Regions from separate parts of the Pseudomonas cavernicola genome, predicted to be linked through region 2. Evidence: predicted binding sites of a transcription regulator. Region 2 holds the regulator's gene; each other region holds the start of a gene.
What was found. The regulator sigma-54, encoded in region 2, starts transcription at its own class of promoters, with help from an activator protein. The targets are predictions, from matches to a motif close to ANTGGCATNNANNTTGCTNT.

Region 1: a site for sigma-54 is predicted at 4,123-4,142, ahead of D3879_RS17470 (flagellar hook-length control protein FliK). Genes of this name have one in related genera too.
Region 3: a site for sigma-54 is predicted at 2,611-2,630, ahead of flgB (flagellar basal body rod protein FlgB). Genes of this name have one in related genera too.

The regions. Positions count from the first base shown of each region.
Region 1 is NZ_QYUR01000006.1:298,863-305,840, reverse strand. It holds gene fliI (flagellar protein export ATPase FliI) at 1-210, shown strand, start outside; gene fliJ (flagellar export protein FliJ) at 218-667, shown strand; gene D3879_RS17490 (STAS domain-containing protein) at 759-1,064, shown strand; gene D3879_RS17485 (fused response regulator/phosphatase) at 1,076-2,773, shown strand; gene D3879_RS17480 (Hpt domain-containing protein) at 2,804-3,166, shown strand; gene D3879_RS17470 (flagellar hook-length control protein FliK) at 4,178-5,464, shown strand; gene fliL (flagellar basal body-associated protein FliL) at 6,640-6,978, shown strand, end outside.
Region 2 is NZ_QYUR01000002.1:91,901-98,878, forward strand. It holds gene lptB (LPS export ABC transporter ATP-binding protein) at 1-406, shown strand, start outside; gene D3879_RS00785 (RNA polymerase factor sigma-54) at 552-2,060, shown strand; gene hpf (ribosome hibernation-promoting factor, HPF/YfiA family) at 2,144-2,452, shown strand; gene ptsN (PTS IIA-like nitrogen regulatory protein PtsN) at 2,468-2,932, shown strand; gene rapZ (RNase adapter RapZ) at 3,208-4,062, shown strand; gene D3879_RS00805 (HPr family phosphocarrier protein) at 4,082-4,354, shown strand; gene pmbA (metalloprotease PmbA) at 4,408-5,754, opposite strand; gene yjgA (ribosome biogenesis factor YjgA) at 5,850-6,368, shown strand; gene tldD (metalloprotease TldD) at 6,414-6,978, opposite strand, start outside.
Region 3 is NZ_QYUR01000006.1:327,995-334,972, reverse strand. It holds gene flgA (flagellar basal body P-ring formation chaperone FlgA) at 1-539, opposite strand, end outside; gene D3879_RS17635 (chemotaxis protein CheV) at 616-1,548, shown strand; gene cheR (protein-glutamate O-methyltransferase CheR) at 1,593-2,420, shown strand; gene flgB (flagellar basal body rod protein FlgB) at 2,681-3,088, shown strand; gene flgC (flagellar basal body rod protein FlgC) at 3,103-3,552, shown strand; gene flgD (flagellar hook assembly protein FlgD) at 3,574-4,251, shown strand; gene D3879_RS17610 (flagellar hook protein FlgE) at 4,309-5,787, shown strand; gene D3879_RS17605 (flagellar basal body rod protein FlgF) at 6,008-6,748, shown strand.

The sequences.
Region 1 (6,978 bases), on a different contig from region 2:
AAGCAGCTGTGGTCGCGCTACCAGCAAAGTCGCGATCTGATCAGCGTGGGTGCTTATGTGCCGGGCGGCGATCCGGAAACCGACTTGGCGATTGCCCGTCATCCCGCGATGGTTCAATACCTGCGTCAGGGCTTGGACGATAATGAAAGTTTGGCGCAAAGCAGGGCGCAGTTGGCCGCAGTCTTCAACCCTGCGGCGCCGAGAGGCTAAGGTTTAAATGGCGCAAAGCCGAGCAACGCGATTAACGCCGGTGATTGATATGGCCGAGCGTGATGAGCGCGAGGCGGCCCGCCAGCTTGGTCGCTGTCAGACACTCTTGAGTCAGGCCGAGGGCAAGCTGGGGGAGTTGCATCGCTACCTGGCGGATTACCAACAGCAGTGGCTCACTGAAGGCCGTCAGGGCGTCTCCGGGCAATGGCTGATGAACTACCAGCGCTTTCTCGCGCAGTTGGAAACGGCCATTAGCCAACAAAGCCAGAGTGTGGCCTGGAACCGCGATAATCTGCACAAGGCCCGTGAGCTTTGGCAGCAGCGTTATGCGCGGCTGGAAGGCCTGCGCAAGTTAGTTCAGCGTTATCTTGACGAGGCGCGTGTGGCCGCGGATAAACGGGAGCAGAAGTTGCTCGATGAGTTGTCGCAACGGCTGATCGGACGTGAGCACGGCTGATTGCGGTTGCTGCTGGCGAGTCGCGGTGCTACATCATCAGAGTATGCACCGCGCATAAAATTATGGGTTTCTGCTGCATAGGGAGTGTTACATGGCCATCACTTCGCTGCCCTCAGCCGATGGGCAAGAGCTGAGCATCCGGATCCAGGGACGTTTCGATTTTGGCGCGCACCAAGCGTTTCGCGACTCCTACGAGCGGGTGAATGTCAGCCCGAAGCGTTACGTCGTCGACCTCGAGGGCACCACCTACCTCGACAGTTCGGCCCTTGGCATGCTCCTGCTGCTGCGTGACCATGCGGGTGGCGACCATGCGCAGATCAGCCTGATCAACTGCAATGCCGATGTGCGCAAGATTCTCGCCATTTCCAACTTCGCACAGTTGTTCAAAATCGCATAGGACATCCACTGATGGCCGAGCGTCTGTCCATCCTGATTGTCGAGGACAACGCTGCCGATCGGATGCTGCTGTCGACCATCGTCAATCGTCAGGGGCATCAGGTGCTGACCGCCAGCAATGGCTTGGAGGCGGTGGCGCTGTTCGAACTCGAGCGGCCACAGCTGGTGCTGATGGATGCCTTGATGCCGGTGATGGATGGCTTCGAGGCGGCGCGACGGATTAAGCAAGCGGCCGGCGAAGCGCTGGTGCCGATCATCTTCCTCACCTCGCTGACCGAAGGCGAGGCCTTGGTTCGGTGTCTGGAGGCCGGTGGCGACGACTTTCTCGCCAAGCCGTATAACCGGGTCATTCTCGAAGCCAAGATCAAGGCCATGGACCGCCTGCGTCGCCTGCAAGCGACCGTGTTGGAGCAGCGCGATCTGATCGCCAAACACAACGAGCACCTGCTGACCGAACAGCGGGTGGCCAAGGCGGTATTCGACAAAGTAGCGCACTCCGGATGCCTGAGCGCGCCGAATATCCGCTACTTGCAATCGCCTTATGCCGTGTTCAACGGTGACCTGCTGTTAGCGGCGTTCAAGCCTTCTGGCGGCATGCATGTGCTGCTCGGCGATTTTACCGGCCACGGCTTGCCGGCAGCGATTGGCGCCATGCCGCTGGCCGAAGTGTTCTACGGCATGACCGCCAAGGGTTACTCCTTGGCGGAAATCCTCCGCGAGGTGAATGCCAAGCTCAAACGCATCCTGCCACGGGGGGTGTTCTGCTGCGCCACACTGCTTAACCTGAGCTTTCAGCGGCGGGTGGTCGAGGTCTGGAATGGTGGCCTGCCGGATGGTTATCTGCACCGCATTGCTAATAGCGAGCGGATTCCGTTGGTTTCACGGCATTTGCCATTGGGTGTGTTGGAGCCGGCGACCTTTGATGACAGCTGTGAGATCTATCCGCTGGAGTTGGGTGACCGGCTGTTCTTGTTGTCTGACGGGGTGCTGGAAACCCGTAACAGCGCTGCCCAATTGTTTGGCGAGGAACGCCTGTTGGCGGTGTTCGCGGCCAATCGGCAGCCTGATCTGCTGTTCGACGAAATCCAACAGGCGCTGACCAGCTTCCGTGGCGAGGCGCAGGATGATGTCAGCATGGTCGAGGTCTGCCTGGTTGAGGCCGGCACCTTGCCTCGACCACCGCCGGCGTTCGCCGACAGCGGGCAGAGCAGTCCGCTGGACTGGTCGGCAAGTTTTGAGTTTCGTGCGCAAACCCTCAAACGCTTCAATCCGCTGCCGTTCCTGCTGCAATTGCTCCTCGAAGTACAGGGGTTGCGTGTCCAGGGTGGGGCGCTGTACAGCGTGCTGGCCGAGCTCTACTCGAATGCGCTGGAGCACGGTGTTCTGGGTCTGGATTCGGCGCTCAAATGCGACGCCACGGGCTTCGCCGACTACTACCGTGAACGTAGCGCACGCCTGGCCAACCTGAGCGAGGGGTACGTGCGTTTTCACCTGGAACTGCTGCCGGAACCTGGCGGTGGCCGGTTGATCGTGCGGGTCGAGGACAGTGGTCAGGGCTTCGATGTGCAACGTGTGCTGGAGCAGCAGCAAGTGGCGGACAGCCTATGTGGGCGCGGCTTGAGCTTGGTTCAACAGCTGACCGAGCGCTGCGTTTGGCCTGATGATGGGCGGGGCGTCAGCGTGGAGTTTTCCTGGTCGGATCAGGCATAATTTTTAGATCCTTGATCAAGGAGTGACCAAGTGTCCGATGTTCATCTCGACAACGCCGTACTGGTCGCCTTGCAGGACGTCATGGAGGACGAATATCCGTTGTTGCTGGATACCTTCCTGGCCGACTCTGAGGAGCGCCTGCGTTTGCTGCACGCCGCGCAGCAGGGCGGTGACGCGCAGAGCTTGCGGTTGGCTGCGCACAGCTTCAAGGGCAGTTGCAGCAACATGGGTGCGCCGCTCCTGGCTGGGTTGTGCAAACAGTTGGAGGTGGCCAGCCGCCGCGGTCTTCTGGCCGAGACGTCGCAGTTGATCGAACAGATCGAGCGCGAGTTTGCCATCGTGTGCATCCTCTTCAAGTCCGAGCGGCAGCGTTTCCCGATGCCACGCACTTAGCGCCTGCTCAAGATCTAGTGGACTGAGCGGTTGATTCGTTTACCTATCGCAATGCTTTTGCTTGAGGGGCTTTCGCGGGCATGACGCGCTACGAAGAGCAGTAGTCCAACTCAATATTTAACGTACTTCACGGATTACCGGGGACATGAAAGGTTAACGCCGGATAGGCAATCTGGTGTTGGTTTTTAGTTCCGAGTCATTGGCCGTTTGACGCGCAGGCTGATAGAACGGTTTCGCCCTGCTGGGCGAGTTTCTTTTGGCATTGCCCCAAAAGAAACCAAAAGGTCTAGCCCCGGCATCCGGCCCGCCTGTGGCGGGTTCCCTCCCTCCATCGTCGCTCCGGGGGGGGGGGCGCGACGAAGGGCCATCCATGGCCAGTCGTCGCTTTCGCGGCATCCCTGCCGCTCAACCCCCTACGCAACGATTCCGCTCGGCCTCCTGAAGGGGCGCTATCCCCGCCCGACCTTATGTATCAATCCACCAGACGGCAGGTGGCTTCAGGTTTTCACAAGGCGCACAGGCGACACCCCGGGTCCCCGTCAGGAGGCCGAGTGGAGGTGCTGCGCAGGGGGACGCGACGACTGCATGGATGCAGGAGGTAGGGCAATGCCGGGAGCAATTGCCGAGGCAGGACGCCGAGCGAGGCACGATGGGACAGGGGCGTCCCTTCGTGGCGTGCCCCTGGAGCAGTGCCGGAGTGAGGGTAGTCGAAGCGCAGCGCAGACCCGGATGTCGGGGTGCGCTTTCTTTTGCTTACTTTTCTTTGCGCAAACAAAGAAAAGTGAGGCGCCCGAGGGGGCGCAACCAGAAGCATCAGCCAGCGAGCTAAACGGCTTGGGTACAAGCTCAAGGCCAACAAACAGCCGGGCTCTTGCGACCAGATTGCCTATGCGGTTTTAGGTGTTAACAGTTGCCCAGGAATTCCGGAAAGAGCCACATTTAAGCCCCGCGAAAAACTTGGCCCAAGCCTTGCTATATCCCTGGCACGACCCATCCGCACGGAGAGTGCCCATGTCCGTTGCCCCCGATCTGCTTCTCAAGTCTGCACCCGAGGTAAAGCCCAAAGCGTCTGCGGCGAAAGCCCCGGCGAAACCGGCCGAGCCCAGCAAGAGTGGGGCTGCCAGCTTCGCTCAGGTGTATGCCAAGGAGCGTCAGGCAAAGTCCGCCGAGCGTAGCGACGCGTCGGCTAAACCCAACTGCGACAAAACCAGCGAGCCGGATCGCGAAGAAGATCCCGGCGCTGTGGCAACCGCTGGCGAACCAGTGCTTGCCGAAAGCGGCAATCCCTTGCCGACCGATCCGGCACAGCTCGACCCGGCCCTAGATCCATTGCTGTTGATGGTGATGGCCGGTCAACAGCCCGCCACGGAGGTGGAGGTTGCCGTCAACGCCGAAGCCGAAGCTGGGGGCGAGGGTGAACTCGGGTTGCCGACTGTACTAAGTAGCCTCGCGAGTTCGGGGCATGCGAGCATGACCGAGGCGAGTCATGATCCCGAGTTGGACGCGCTGAATGAGCTGCCAGCCGTGAAGATGGCGCTCGAACTCGGGGCCAAGGCGCAGGCCGCGGCGCAGCAACAGGCCGCGCCGAATGCTACGGCAACGCAAACGGCGCTGAGCGCTGGACAGAATTTCGCCAATGCTCTGGCGGCTTTCGCCGATCCGACAGTGCTGAATGGCGAGGCTAAGGCCGAGACAGAGCTGCCGCTCAGCGAACTGGCAACTGAAGGTCTGGACGCTCTGAAAGAAAGCCCGAGCGATGCCCGTGCGGATAACTTCGCCAGCAAACTCGGTGCCCTGAGCCAGTCAGTTGCTCAGCCGGCCACGCAGAGTCAGCGGGCGGCCTTGATCCCCGGCCAGCCGGTGCCGATGCAGCAAGGTGGTTGGAGCGAGGCCGTGGTGGATCGGGTGATGTGGCTGTCCAGCCAGAACCTCAAATCCGCTGAGATTCAGCTTGATCCGGCTGAGCTGGGGCGTCTGGAGGTGCGGATCAATCTGCATCAGGACCAGGCGCAGGTCACCTTCGCCAGCCCTAACGCGGGAGTGCGCGATGCCTTGGAAGGGCAGATGCACCGCTTGCGTGAGTTGTTCGCGCAACAGGGCATGAACATGCTCGATGTCAACGTATCCGACCAGTCGCTGAACCGTGGTTGGCAAGGGCAGGGCGGCGATGCTCAGAGCCGCGGCGGTGCCGGTCGCGATCGGCTGAGCAGTGCTGACGATGATGCGCCGCTACCTGCGAGCGAGGTGCGCAGCACGATGCTGACCCACGGTCGCGGGTTGGTGGACTACTACGCCTGAGAGCCTGTTCACGATCCGCTGAACTCGGTGATGCTGCGTTAAAAACGGTTCTTCACGGATTGCCGGGGGACATGAGGACTAACATCGGATAGGCAAGAGGGTGTTGTCTTGTCGTTTGGTGTCATTGGGCGCTTGCCGTGCTGGCTGACAGCCCGGTTTCGCCCTGCTGGGCGAGTTTCTTTTGGCATTGCCCCAAAAGAAACCAAAAGGTCTAGCCCCGGCATCCGGCCCGCCTGCGACGGGTTCCCTCTCTCCATCGTCGCTCCGGGGGTACGCCGCGAAGGGCCGTCCCTGGCTCATCGCGGCTCTCGCGGCATCCCTGCCGCTCAACCCCCTCCACAACGATTCCACTCGGCCTCCTGACGGGGCGCTGTCCCCGCCCGAGCTTGTGTATCAAATCCACTAGGCAGCAGAGGCTTCAAACTGGTTAATGAACGTGCAGGCGACACCCCGGGTCCCCGTCAGGAGGCTGAGTGGAGGTACTGAGGAGCGAGGCACGAAGGGACAGGGACGTCCCTTCGTGGCGTGCCCCTGGAGCAGTGCCGGAGTGAGGGTAGTCGAAGCGCAGCGCAGACCCGGATGTCGGGGTGCGCTTTCTTTTGCTTACTTTTCTTTGCGCAAACAAAGAAAAGTGAGGCGCCCGAGGGGGCGCAACCACAAGGATCAGCCAGCGCGATAAATGGCCCGGGCACCGCTTCAAGGCCAACAAACAGCAAAGCGCTTGCAACCCTCTTGCCTATCCGGTGTTAGCCACCATCCCGGAATTTCGTGAAGAACCATAAAAAAGGCTCGGACGACCGTTAGGGAGAACGTCAAGCCGGCGGTTGCCGAGTACGCAGATTTGACCGCACGCTGATCTATACGGAGTTCGCCCGGTTACCGTCAGGTAGCTGGGCGAACTCGTTTTGGGTGACAGCGCTTGGCCAGGCTGGTATATCCGCTGCGCAAGTTAGGTGCTCTGAGTTAGAAACTGTCTAAAAACGCCTGCGCCTGGCCATGCTGCGCTAGAAATGGCCTCGGAATGCTCATGTACTTGCTTGTACATTGCGCTTCCTCTGCCCTTTTGACTTGCCTGCCCTTCAGCTTCTTGGACTGCTTGGTTTTCAAGCTGGCATAACACTTGCTCCTAACCCTTTGAACGCGGATAGAACTCCGATCAGTGACGGATTATTGGCATGGCTAAGAAAGACATCGAGAAAACCCTGCCAGATGCTGCAGCCCCAGCGGCTGGCAAAGGCAAACACAAGCTGATCATCCTGATAGTTCTCGTGCTGTTGCTGGCAATCAGTTTGTCGGTGGGGGGCACTTGGTTCTTCCTCAGCAAAGGCGACCAGGATGAGGCGAAACCTGAGACGGTCAGTGGCGGGCAGGCTGCGCCAGTAAAGCAAGCAGCCATCTACGAAATGCTTACACCGGCTTTCATCGTTAACTTCAACTACAAAGGGCGGCAGCGGTATATGCAGGTCAGTATCGCGCTGATGGCCCGTGACCAAGCCCTGTTGGATGCGTTGAAA
Region 2 (6,978 bases):
GGATCTCGATCGTGCCGGCCGCCGCCAGGCCCTGGAAACCCTGTTACAGGAATTCCATATCAGCCACATTCGCGACAGCCTCGGCATGAGCCTGTCTGGCGGCGAACGCCGCCGCGTGGAGATCGCCCGCGCCCTAGCCACCGCACCCAAGTTCATCCTGCTCGATGAGCCCTTTGCCGGCGTTGACCCAATCTCGGTCGGCGATATCAAGCAAATCATCCACCACCTCAAGGCCAAGGGCATTGGCGTTTTGATCACCGATCACAACGTGCGCGAAACCCTGGATATTTGCGAAACCGCCTACATCGTCAACGACGGTCAATTGATCGCCGAAGGCGATGCCGAGACCATCCTGGCCAACCAGTTGGTGAAAGAAGTCTACCTGGGCCACGAGTTCCGCCTGTAGTTCGCGTAGCCATGCACTACAGAAAGCGTTCGAGGGCTAGGCAAACCCCTCAAGGTCAGGCATATAATTTGCTTCCTGGTGGCGCTTTGGCGCCCTGTAGTGGATAGCGCACGTGCGCCGGCGAATAAGGTCCTAAGCCCCCTCCATGAAACCATCGCTAGTCCTTAAAATGGGCCAGCAGCTGACGATGACACCGCAGCTGCAACAAGCCATCCGTCTTCTCCAACTGTCTACCTTGGATCTGCAGCAAGAGATTCAGGAGGCCTTGGAGTCGAATCCGATGCTCGAGCGCCAGGAAGATGGCGACGATTTCGACAACACCGACCCTTTGGCCGATGGCGCGGAGAGCGCCCCGCCCGCGCCCAACCAGGAAGAGTCCTACCAGGAAACCAGCTATCAGGAGTCTGCCCCTACGGTCGACAACCTGGAAGAAGGCGAATGGAACGAGCGCATCCCCAATGAACTCCCAGTCGATACCGCCTGGGAAGACATCTACCAGACCAGCGCCAGCAGCCTGCCCAGCAACGATGATGATGAGTGGGACTTCACCACTCGCACCTCGGCCGGCGAGAGCCTACAAAGCCACCTGCTCTGGCAGCTCAATCTGGCCCCGATGTCCGATAAGGATCGCTTGATCGCCGCCACCCTGATCGACTGCATCAACAATCAAGGCTACCTGGAAGAGACCCTGGAAGAGGTGCTCGAAGCCTTCGACCCCGAACTGGATATCGAGCTGGACGAAGTAGAAGCGGTGCTGCATCGCATCCAGCAGTTCGAGCCCGCCGGCATCGCCGCCCGCGACTTGCGCGAATGCCTACTGCTGCAACTGCGCCAGCTACCAGCCAAGACGCTTTGGCTGAACGAAGCCCAGCGCCTTGCAGGCGACTACTTGGACTTGCTCGGCAGCCGCGATTACAGCCAGTTGATGCGCCGCATGAAGCTCAAGGAAGACGAACTGCGCCAAGTGATCGAGCTGATTCAAAGCCTCAACCCGCGCCCCGGCTCACAGATCGAAGCCAGCGAACCGGAATACGTGGTACCCGACGTCATTGTGCGCAAGCACAACGAACGCTGGTTGGTAGAGCTGAATCAGGAAGCCATGCCGCGCCTGCGGGTCAACCCGCAATACGCAGGCTTCGTGCGCCGCGCCGACTCCAGCGCCGATAACACCTTCATGCGCAATCAACTGCAAGAGGCTCGCTGGTTCATCAAGAGCCTACAGAGTCGCAACGAAACCCTGATGAAGGTCGCCACGCAGATCGTCGAGCACCAACGCGGCTTCCTCGATTATGGCGACGAGGCGATGAAGCCTTTGGTCCTGCACGACATCGCCGAAGCCGTGGGCATGCACGAGTCGACCATCTCGCGCGTGACCACGCAAAAATTCATGCACACACCGCGCGGCATTTACGAGCTGAAATACTTCTTCTCCAGCCACGTCAGCACCTCCGAAGGCGGTGAGTGCTCGTCTACCGCAATCCGCGCGATCATCAAAAAACTGGTTGCAGCGGAAAATGCGAAAAAGCCGTTGAGTGACAGCAAGATCGCTGGTTTACTGGAAGCACAGGGCATTCAGGTGGCCCGTCGCACAGTCGCCAAATACCGCGAATCCCTCGGGATAGCGCCTTCCAGTGAACGCAAGCGACTGATGTAACGGCTGCACTGATCCAAGCCAAAGTGTTCCGGTGGCAGGCCCGTTAGCCTGTCTCTTACACACGGCAATAAGGAGAAAGCGGTATGCAAGTCAACATCAGTGGACACCAACTGGATGTGACCGACGCCCTACGCGCCTACATCGTCGAGAAACTCGAACGGGTTGAGCGCCACTTCGGAAAAATCACCAACGTGCAGGTCACCATGGAGGTCGAGAAGCTCAAACAGAAAATCGAAGCGACCCTGCACATCGCGGGCGGCGAAGTCGTCGCCCGCGCCGAACATGACGACATGTACGCGGCTATCGATCTACTCACCGATAAGGTCAACCGCCAACTTATCAAGCACAAGGAAAAGCAGCAGGGTCGCCTGCAAGGCGCCCCGGCGCGCTGACACCATCCCCTACCCATGATTCGACTTGAAAATATACTGACCCCCGGCCGTTCCTTGGTGAACGTGCCGGGAGGCAGCAAAAAACGTGTCCTCGAACAGATCGCCAACCTGGTCGCCCGCGAATTGCCCGACCTGGATGGACAAGACATTTTCGAGAGTCTGGTCGCCCGCGAGAAGCTTGGCTCAACCGGTTTCGGCAATGGCATCGCCATTCCACATTGCCGTCTGCCTGGCTGCGTATCGCCGATCAGTGCTCTGCTACGCCTCGACGCCCCGGTAGACTTCGACGCTATCGACGGTGCCCCAGTAGATCTGTTGTTTGTCCTGCTAGTGCCAGAGGCCGCCACCGATGAGCACTTGGAGCTCTTGCGCCAGATCGCCAGCATGCTCGACCGCAGTGACGTACGCGAACAGCTGCGCCATGCCCAGAACAGCGACCGCCTGTACCAGGTAGTAGTGGACGTGCAGAACAGCCGCTAGGCGGAGGCTCTGTTGAGGTGACTTTGCATGCCGCGACGGAGGCCGTCTTGTCGCAGGACAAGACGCGAGGAGAGAAATTTGGTCATTCCAAATAAACGACGAGTAACGCAGACCTGCGACAAGACGGCCCCGTCCCTTCGGGTTGCGCGTCAAAGCTCGCCATACGTCGTTGCGGGACTTGCCAAGGGAATGACCATTGCCTGCATCCCGCGCCTAACCTGGCGAGCTTTGGCGCGGCAACGCGGCGAACAAAGTCACCTCAACAGAGCCTAGTCATGCGCTTGATCATCGTCAGCGGCCGCTCCGGCTCAGGTAAGAGCACCGCCCTCGATGTCCTCGAGGACAATGGCTTCTATTGCATCGACAACCTACCGGCCGGCTTGCTCCCAGAACTCGCGGAACGCGCCCTGCTCCACACTGAGCTGCTGCAGCCGCTGGTGGCCGTGTCGATTGATGCGCGCAACCTGCCGAGCCAGCTCAAGCGTTTTCCCGAATTGCTCGACGAAGTGCGCGCCCGGCACATCCAATGCGATGTGCTGTACCTCGACGCAGACGAAGAAACCCTGCTCAAGCGCTTCTCCGAAACCCGTCGACGCCACCCACTGACCACCGCCGAACGCTCACTGGCTGAAGCCATTCACGACGAAAGCCTTCTGCTCGGGCCGATCATCGATCTGGCCGACCTGAAGATCGACACCACGCATCTCAACCTCTACCAACTGCGCGACACGCTCAAGCTGCGTTTACTGAATAAGCCGGAACCGGGCACCGCGTTCCTGGTCGAATCGTTCGGCTTCAAGCGCGGCATGCCGGTGGATGCGGATCTGGTCTTCGATGTACGCTGCCTACCCAACCCGTATTGGAAGCCGGAGTTGCGCGAGCACTCAGGGCTCGAGCCATCCGTGGCGCAATACCTAGCCGCTCAGCCGGATGTCGAAGAGATGTTCCAAGACATCCTCGCCTACTTAGTAAAATGGTTGCCGCGCTTCGCCGCGAGCAACCGCGCCTATGTCACCATCGCCATTGGTTGCACTGGCGGGCATCACCGCTCGGTGTATCTGGCCGAACGACTTGGCCAGGCGCTGAAAGAACCCTTAAAGAATATCCAGGTTCGCCACCGCGACCTTTAGTAGAAGGATTTATGCAGCAATGCCTGCCTGTGAAATCACCATCATCAACAAGCTTGGCCTACACGCGCGCGCGGCTGCCAAGTTTGTCGGCGTGGCCGGGCGCTTTCCTTGCCAGGTGCGCGTCGGTCGTGCTCCAGAGTGCTACGTGGACGGCAAAAGCATCATGGCGGTAATGATGCTGGCCGCCGGCAAAGGCACCTCAATCCACCTACACACCGAAGGTGAGCAGGATCACGATGCCTTGAATGCGCTGATCGAATTGATCAATAACCGCTTCGACGAGGGCGAATAGTTCAACCTCTGGAGAACAAATCGCTAAAGCGATATGCCCACCAGAGGTTTCGGTCAGCTCCCCGCCACCATCATCCGCTCGATCAACACCGAACCCGTACGCACGTTGCTGCGCAACTCCAGGTCGCTACCCACCGCAAGAATCTGCTTGAACATATCGCGCAGATTGCCGGCGATAGTGACTTCCTGCACCGGGAACTGAATCTCGCCATTCTCTACCCAAAAGCCACCGGCGCCGCGCGAGTAGTCGCCGGTCACCAGATTCAACCCCTGCCCCATCAGCTCAGTGACCAATAGCCCGCGCCCCATGCGTCGGATCAACGCCGCCTGGTCATCCTCGCCATGACTGACGAACAGGTTGTGCACACCACCGGAGTTCGCTGTGCTCGGCAAGCCCAGCTTGCGCCCGGAGTAGGTGCCAAGGATGTAGGAACGCAACTCTCCGCGCTCGACGAAAGACTTGGCGTAGGTCGCCAGGCCATCACCATCGAACGCAGCGCTGCCCAGCGCCCGCGGAATATGCGGACGCTCATCGAGGTTCAGCCACTGCGGAAACAGCTGCTGGCCCAAGGCGCCTTCGAGGAAGGAGGATTTGCGATACAGGTTGCCGCCGGAGATCGCCGAGAGGAAATGGCTGAACAAGCCGGTGGCCAGCTCCGCGGCAAACAGCACCGGCACCTCGCAGGTCGGCACCGGACGCGCGCCCAACCGGCTGACCGCCCGCTCGGCGGCACGCCGGCCGATACTGGCGGCATCGGCCAGATCCTCGCCACGCCGGTTGACGTCATACCAGTAGTCGCGCTGCATCAGCCCGTCAGCCTCGGCGATCATCACGCAACTCAGGCTCTGCCGGGTGCTGGCGTAACCGCCGACAAACCCATGGCTGTTGCCGTACACACGGCAGCCTTGGTGCGTATTGAGGGTGGTGCCGTCAGCGTTCTTGATCCGCTTATCCGTTGCAAAGGCCGCCGCTTCACAGCTCAGCGCCCGCTCAATGGCCTGCTCCGGGGTGATATCCCAGGCATGGTAGAGATCCAGATCCGGCAAGTCGCGCGCCATCAGCTCAGGATCGGCCAGCCCGGCACAGTCATCCTCGGAGGCATGCTTGGCGATGGCCAGGGCCGCAGCCACAGTCTCACGGATCGCCGCGTCACCGCTCGCCGAGGTGCTCGCCGAGCCCTTACGCTGACCAACATACAGGGTGATGCCAAAGCCCTGGTCGCGATTGAACTCCACCGTCTCCACTTCGCCCTGGCGCACCGAGGTGGACAAGCCTTGCTCCACTGAGACCGCGACCTCACAGGCACTGGCGCCTTGCTGCTTGGCCTCGGCAATAATCCGCGCGACCTGCGCTTGCAATTCCGGCAAGGCCTGGGGGCCAACTACGTCTGCTGCACTCATAACCAACTCCACTTCTCAAGGTCAGTCACCCGACCGGGCCGGACAAGCGGCCCTCGACTCGTTATCATGGCGACGTTTCCAACTGGATCAGCCCCATGTCTGAATATTCCGACGACTTCTCCGAGGAGAAGAGCAAAACCCAAGTCAAACGCGAGCTGCATGCTCTAGTCGACCTCGGTGAGCGCCTGACAACCCTCAAGCCTGACCTAATCGCGCGCTTGCCGCTAACCGACGCCCTGCGTCGCGCCCTGGCTGAAGCGCCGAAGCACACGGCGAACATCGCCCGTAAACGGCACATCCAGTTCATCGGCAAGCTGATGCGCGATCAGAACATTGACGAAATCCTGGTCCTGCTGGACCAACTGGATGCGTCCACCCGTCAGTACAACGAACGCTTCCACGGCCTGGAACGCTGGCGCGACCGTTTGATCAACGGCGGCGACGACGTTCTCGAAGCCTTTGTTGGCGACTATCCGGAGGCTGACCGGCAGCATTTGCGTCAACTTATTCGTCAGGCCCAGTACGAAACGGCACATAACAAGCCACCTGCCGCCACGCGCAAAATCTTCAAATACATCCGTGAGCTGGACGAGAGCAAACGCGGTCTGCGTTAACCCTTATTCCATCACGGTGGGTTACGGCCTGCGGCCTAGCCCACCCTACGCTCCCGTTCCGCCCACGGTAATCGCATCGATTTTCAGCGTCGGCTGACCGACACCGACCGGCACCGACTGACCGTCTTTACCGCAGGTGCCGACACCACTGTCCAGCGCCAGGTCGTTGCCGACCATCGACACCCGTCCCATGGCTTCCGGGCCATTGCCAATCAACGTGGCACCCTTGACCGGCGCGGTGATCTTGCCATCTTCGATCAAGTAAGCCTCGCTGGTGGAGAACACGAACTTGCCGCTGGTGATGTCGACCTGACCGCCACCGAGGTTGGCGCAGTAAATGCCCCTCTTCACCGAGGCGATAATCTCTTGCGGGTCGCTCTTGCCGGCCAACATGTAGGTGTTGGTCATCCGCGGCATCGGCAGGTGTGCGTACGACTCACGCCGGCCATTGCCGGTCGCGGCCACGCCCATCAGGCGAGCGTTCAGCTTGTCCTGCATATAACCCTTGAGCACACCGTTTTCGATCAGCGTGGTGCACTGGGTGGGCGTGCCTTCGTCGTCCAGGCTTAACGAGCCGCGGCGCCCTGCCAGGGTGCCATCATCAACGATG
Region 3 (6,978 bases), on a different contig from region 2:
TCGGGCAGCAGAGTGCGCGTCAGTTTCTTGCCGAGAGCCTGCTCCAGCGAAGTGAGATAGCCCTGGTTGAGCAGGCCGACATCGCGCTCGACTAATGACAGGTCAGCCTCGCCGAGCACGCTTTCACGCTTGAGTGGGCGGATGGCGATCACGACGTCGCGGTATAGGCGTACCTGCCCTGGAACAAACACTGTCCAAGGTGAAGTGCCTTCACAGCGAACTTTTACGGTGACCCGGCCAATGGGCTGGGCGGGGCTTTCCAGGGATTCTGTCAAATCCTTGTCGCATAACGGAAGACGCAGGCGCGGATCGAGTCGGTTGATTTGTATTTCAGGGCGCCCCTGGATTTCGCTACGCTGCAAATAGTCTTCTACGGTCAGCTCAAGAAAGCTCTGGGTTACGCCGATAAGTTGTTCGGGTAAGGTCACCGCAGTCGCGGTAGCCGGGTTATGGCCGAGCCAAAAGAAAGCGCATAAAGCCCCAAGCAACGTGCGGCGTTTGGCTATCAGATGTCGAAAAAATGTCGTTTTCGCTTTCATAACCGCTTCAAAGCAAGCCCCGTGCCGCCTGCAGCGTCAAGTTGCGCGTTCGGTGGCTAAATTAGGGAGTCAGGGCATGGCGGGTGTAATGGATTCGGTTAACCAGCGCACTCAACTGGTTGGGCAGAATCGCCTAGAGCTGCTGTTATTCCGTCTCGATGGAACGCAGCTGTACGGGATCAATGTGTTCAAGGTGAAAGAGGTGCTGCAATGCCCCAAGCTCACCATCATGCCCAAATCCAGCCCGGTGGTGCGTGGAGTCGCCAATATCCGTGGGGGAACCATTCCAATTCTTGATTTGGCCATGGCTACCGGTCGACCAGGACTGGCTGACTTGAAGAACAGCTTTGTCATCATCACGGAATACAACACCAAGGTTCAGGGCTTTCTGGTGCGCTCGGTAGAGCGCATCGTCAACATGAACTGGGAAGAGATTCATCCACCACCCAAGGGCACGGGCCGTGACCACTATCTAACCGCCGTGACGCGCTTGGATCAGCAGTTGGTGGAAATCATCGATGTGGAGAAAGTTCTCGCGGAGGTCGCCCCGACCTCCGAGGCTATTACTGCCGGTGTGATTGATCTGGAAACCAAGAGCAAAGCCATTAGCAAGCATGTACTGATCGTCGACGACTCGTCAGTTGCGCGTAAGCAGGTGATGCGTTGCTTGCAGTCGGTAGGTGTCGAGGTCACGGCATTGAACGATGGTCGTGAAGCTTTGAACTATCTGCGTAGGTTGGCGGATGACGGTAAGCGGCCGGAGCAGGAATTGCTCATGCTGATTTCCGACATCGAGATGCCGGAGATGGATGGCTATACGTTAACCGCTGAGATTCGTGCCGATCCACGCATGCAGAAACTGCATATCCTCCTGCATACTTCGCTCTCCGGTGTGTTTAATCAGGCGATGGTGAAGAAAGTTGGTGCGGATGATTTTCTCGCCAAGTTCCGGCCCGATGATTTGGCTTCGCGGGTGGCTGAGCGCATCAACATAGCAGCTGAGGTCTGAGAGCTTGGCTCTCAGCGGTACATAGGTTCGGAGAGGCGGCGCCAGTGTCTTCAGGTAATTTGGATTTTGAGCAGTTCCGGACTTTCCTGGAAAAAGCCTGCGGCATCCTCTTGGGTAGTAATAAGCAGTACTTGGTATCCAGCCGGCTGAATAAGCTGATGGAGCAGAATGACATCAAGACACTCGGCGAATTGGTACAGCGCATGCAGGGCCTGCCGCGCAGTGGTCTGCGTGAGCAGGTGGTGGATGCCATGACCACCAACGAAACCCTCTGGTTTCGTGACGCCTACCCGTTCGAAGTGCTGAAGAATCGGGTCTTGCCCGAGCTGCTCAAGGCTAATCCAACGCAGCGATTGCGCATTTGGTCGGCGGCGTCTTCATCGGGGCAGGAGCCGTATTCGGTATCGATGGCGATCGACGAGTTCGAGCGCAGCAATCTCGGCCAGCTGCGGGCCGGCGTACAGATCGTTGCGACTGACCTGTCCAGCTCCATGTTGCTGGCGTGCAAGTCGGGTGAGTACGACAGTTTGGCGATAGGGCGTGGGTTGTCGCAGGAGCGCCTGCAACGTTATTTCGATCCGAAAGAAGCGGGGCGTTGGGCGGTCAAGCCGGCGATCAAGAGTCGGGTCGAATTTCGCGCCTTGAACCTGCTGGATAGCTACGCCAGCCTTGGCAAATTCGATATCGTATTTTGCCGCAACGTGTTGATCTACTTCTCCGCCGAGGTGAAGAAGGACATCCTGCTACGCATTCATAGCACCTTGAGGCCGGGTGGCTATTTGTTCCTCGGTGCTTCCGAGGCGCTGAATGGCCTGCCCGATCACTATCAGATGGTGCAATGCAGCCCGGGGATCATCTACAAGGTGAAGTGAGTGTCGGCAGGGCGGTAGGGTTATGCATCAAAGAAGGGAGGCCATTGGCCTCCCTTTTTGTTTTTAGAATGCGGCAAAACGCCGGGCAGGGTTGCCGCCGGCTTTGCCAGGCAGCGGAAAGGCTTTGCCGCTGAGGGGCTATTTCCTTACTTAAAAATATTCAAATTGTTGATTTATAAGTAAAAAATAAATTGGCATGAGCTTTGCTATATGTCTGACAGGGAAAACCAGACACGCCAATAGGCAAAGGTTCGTTGACCATGAGCATCAGTTTCGAGACAGCCCTCGGAATCCATGAAAAAGCACTCGGCTTTCGCGCCCAGCGTGCCGAGGTTCTGGCCAACAACATCGCCAACGCCGACACACCTAACTACAAGGCGCGTGATCTGGATTTTGCTTCGGTGCTCGCCGAGCAGAGCGCTAAAACCCAGCGCGGCCCGGTTGCGCTGAACCGCACGGACAGTCGGCATCTCTCCGCCGAAGGTCTAGCCATGGCGGATAGCGCGTTGCAGTACCGCACCCCTTCACAACCCTCGATTGACCAGAACACGGTGGATGCGCAGCTGGAGCAATCCAATTACGCGGAAAACGCTGTGCAGTTTCAGGCCAGCTTCACCTTGCTCAACAGTAAATTCAAAGGGCTGATCGGCGCCCTGCGCGGCGAATAACGGAGTCGAATGCCATGTCACTAGCCAGTGTTTTCAATATCGCCGGATCCGGCATGAGTGCCCAGACCACTCGCCTGAACACCATCTCCAGCAATATCGCCAACGCCGAGACGGTGTCTTCGAGCGTCGACCAGACCTACCGCGCTCGCCATCCGGTATTTGCCACCATGTTCCAGAATCAGCAGTCGCTGAGCGGCGACCGTGGTTCGTTATTCGCCGATCAAGACGAGCCTGGCCGTGGCGTGGAGGTGCTCGGTGTGGTCGAGGATCAGGGCAGCCTGACTCCGCGCTATGAGCCGAATCACCCGGCGGCGGATGCCAATGGTTATGTCTACTACCCCAACGTCAACGTGGTCGAGGAAATGGCCGACATGATTTCCGCCAGTCGGGCCTTTCAGACCAACACCGAAATGATGAACACCGCCAAGCAGATGATGCAGAAAGTCCTGACCCTGGGTCAGTGAGCTGCCAACGAGGGATGAAGCATGAGCATCGATAGCACTAGCGCCGCCGGCTCGCTACTTGATCAGTATCAGATCAAGACTGAGACGAAGAGCAGCAAGGATCTCGGTAAGAACGAGTTTCTGAACTTGCTGGTCGCTCAGTTGAACAACCAAGACCCGCTGGCGCCGCAAGAGAATGGCGCGTTCATCGCCCAGTTGGCGCAATTCAGTCAGGTGGAGGGGATTGAGAAGTTGAACACCAGCATGGGTTCGCTGGTCTCCGGTTATCAGTCTTCGCAAGCGTTGCAGGCGTCCTCCTTGGTCGGGCGCAAGGTGATAGTGCCGAGCGAGAAGGCGGTGGTGGATACCAGCGAAACCTTTAAAGCCAGCCTAGTGCTGCCACAGTCAAGCAGCAACGTGTACGTCAACATCTACGACAGCGCAGGCGCTGTGGTGAACCGGGTCAGCATGGGCGAGCAGGCCGCCGGCAATGTCAGCTTCATGTGGGACGGCAAGGACTCCAGCGGCAAGGTGGCGCCACCCGGTACTTACAAGTTCGAAGCGCAAGCGGTCTTCGGTACTGAAACCAAGGGGCTATACACCCTGCTGCCGGCTAACGTCGACAGCGTCACCCTGGGGCAGAACGGTGGTGAGTTGATGCTCAATCTGGCGGGGCTCGGCAGCATTGGGCTCTCCCAGGTTCAGGTCATCGGCCAGTAATTACAGTCAGCAACTTCTACGTTGTAATCGCCGGCTGTACCGGCAAAGGAGTATTCCATGGCGTTCAATATTGGCCTTAGCGGCTTGCGGGCAGCGACTAGCGACCTCAACGTCACCGGTAACAACATCGCCAACGCTGGTACTGCTGGTTTCAAGCAGTCGCGTGCGGAGTTTGCCGACGTGTATGCCGCATCGGTGCTTGGTTCAGGCTCCAACGCGCAGGGCAGTGGCGTGCTGCTGGCGAATGTGTCGCAGCTGTATAACCAAGGCAACATCAACTACACGCAGAACGCTCTGGATCTGGCTATCAACGGCAATGGCTTCTTCGTCACCAGTAACAATGGCGATGTCGGCTATACCCGGGCCGGTTACTTCGGTACGGATCGCGATGGTTTTGTCGTCAACAACTTCGGCTATCGCCTGCAGGGCAATGCCGTGGATGCCAATGGCAATGTGCAGAGCGGTGTGGTTGGTGACCTGAAGATCGAGACGGCGAGTCAGGCGCCCAAGGCCAGTAGCAAGCTGGATCAGAACTTCAACCTGAACTCGACGCTGGTGTCGCCGAAAACCTGGCAAGCCAGCTATGACGCCGAATACAACCGTTGGCTGAATGATCCGGTCAACGGCGTAGTTGACCCGGCCAACCCGACTGGGGCTCAGCAGGCGGCTGCGGCGACCTCTGCTGCATCAGTCGCGGACGCCACCTTCAACCCCAGCGACCCGACCACCTATAACTCGTCCACCTCGGTGAACATCTACGACACGCAGGGCAATGCCCATGTGTTGACCCAGTACTTCGTCAAGACCGGCGCCAATGACTGGGACATGAAGATGCTGGTCGACGGCCGTAATCCGGCCGACCCCGGCTCCACCACACCCTATGCTCTCGGTTTGAGTTTCAACTCCACCGGCCAGTTGCAAAGCGTTAGCGATGAGAATGCCACTCCGGGCCTGGTGACCATTGGCGCCGACATGACGGTGACCATCAATGCCGCCAGCGGCAATCCGCCGACTCCCGGCAGCGGCTGGATTCCGGCCATCTCCGACAATGGCAAGCCACCGGTGTGGAACTGGAACGGAGCCCAGGCCAATGCGGGCGGCATCGCCTTCGACTTCTCCGACGCTACCCAGTTCTCCAGCGCCTTTGCGGTCAACAGCGTCAGCCAGGATGGTTACACCACCGGGCAATTGTCCGGTCTGGAAATTGACGATACCGGGGTGATCTTCGCCCGCTACACCAACGGTCAGTCCAAGGTGCAGGGGCAGATCGTATTGGCCAACTTCGCCAACGTGCAGGGCCTGACCCCGGTGGGTAAGACCGGCTGGGTGCAGTCGTTCGAGTCGGGTGAGCCGGTGGTGGGTACGCCGCGTACCGGCACCATGGGTGCGCTGCAGGCTGGCGCATTGGAAGACTCCAACGTCGAGTTGTCGGACCAGTTGGTGAACCTGATCGTCGCCCAGCGCAACTACCAAGCCAACGCCAAGACCATCGAGACTGAGAGTGCGATCACTCAAACCATCATCAATCTGCGATGAGTCGCGTCTTGCCGCCTGAGAAATAGGTCGGCAAGCGCTTTGCCGCTGGCGGCAGCCACTCGCCGCCAGCGCTATTTTAAGACCCCGAAAGGGGTTTTTTTGTTTTTAAAATTTGTTTTATATCAATTGCTTACTGTTTTTATTCGAGAGTGGCATAGCGCTTGCTTTGTAGCTGGTAACAGAGCAGCGGGCGGCAAGCGCCACCCCTCGGAGAATGACCATGGACAAGATGCTGTACGTCTCCATGACCGGAGCCAGCCAGAACACCCTGGCCCAGCGTGCGCACGCCAACAACTTGGCGAATATCTCGACTAACGGCTTTCGTCGCGACTTCGAGCAGGCGCGCTCGATGCAGGTGTTCGGTGAAAGTTTCCCGTCACGGGTCTACGCCATGAGCGAGCGCCCAGGCACCGACTTCACCCCCGGCACCTTGCAGGAAACCGGTTACGGCATGGACGTAGCCATCAGTGGCGATGGCTGGCTGGCGGTGCAGGCGCCGGACGGTGGCGAGGCTTATGTACGGACCGCCAGCCTGAAGATCGATGCCCTCGGTCAGCTGCGTGCCGGCAATGGTTTGCCGGTGATGGGCAATGGCGGTCCGATTGCCGTGCCACCGGAGCAAAAGGTCGAGATCGGTCAGGACGGCACCATCACCGTTCGGGCCTTGGGCGAGGCGCCCAATGTCTTGGCTGAGGTGGATCGCCTCAAGCTGGTCAACCCGGATCTCAAGCAAATGGAGAAGGGCGCCGACGGCATGATCCGCTTCAAGGGCCAAGGCCCCGTGCAAGCCGATACCAATGTCCGGGTGACTTCCGGCTTTCTGGAAACCAGCAACGTGAATGCCGTGGAGGAGATGACCGCGATCCTCTCCTTGTCCCGCCAATTTGAACTGCAAGTGAAGATGATGCGCACTGCCGAGGACGATGCGTCGGCCATGGCGCGTGTTTTGCAACTCAGCTAGGGCGTGTCGTCAATTATTTGCCTGTTGCGCCGGAGCCTGCTTTTACGCAGAGCAAGGCATGAGGAGAGAGATTTGGCTATTCCAAATGAGCGACGAATAACGCAGCGCTGCGTAAAAGCAGGCCCGTCCCTTCGGGTTGCGCCTGAAAATCGGCCATGCGGCGTTGCAGGACTTGCCAATGGAATGACCATTGGCTGCGGCCCGCGCCTTGCCTGGCCGATTTTCAGGCG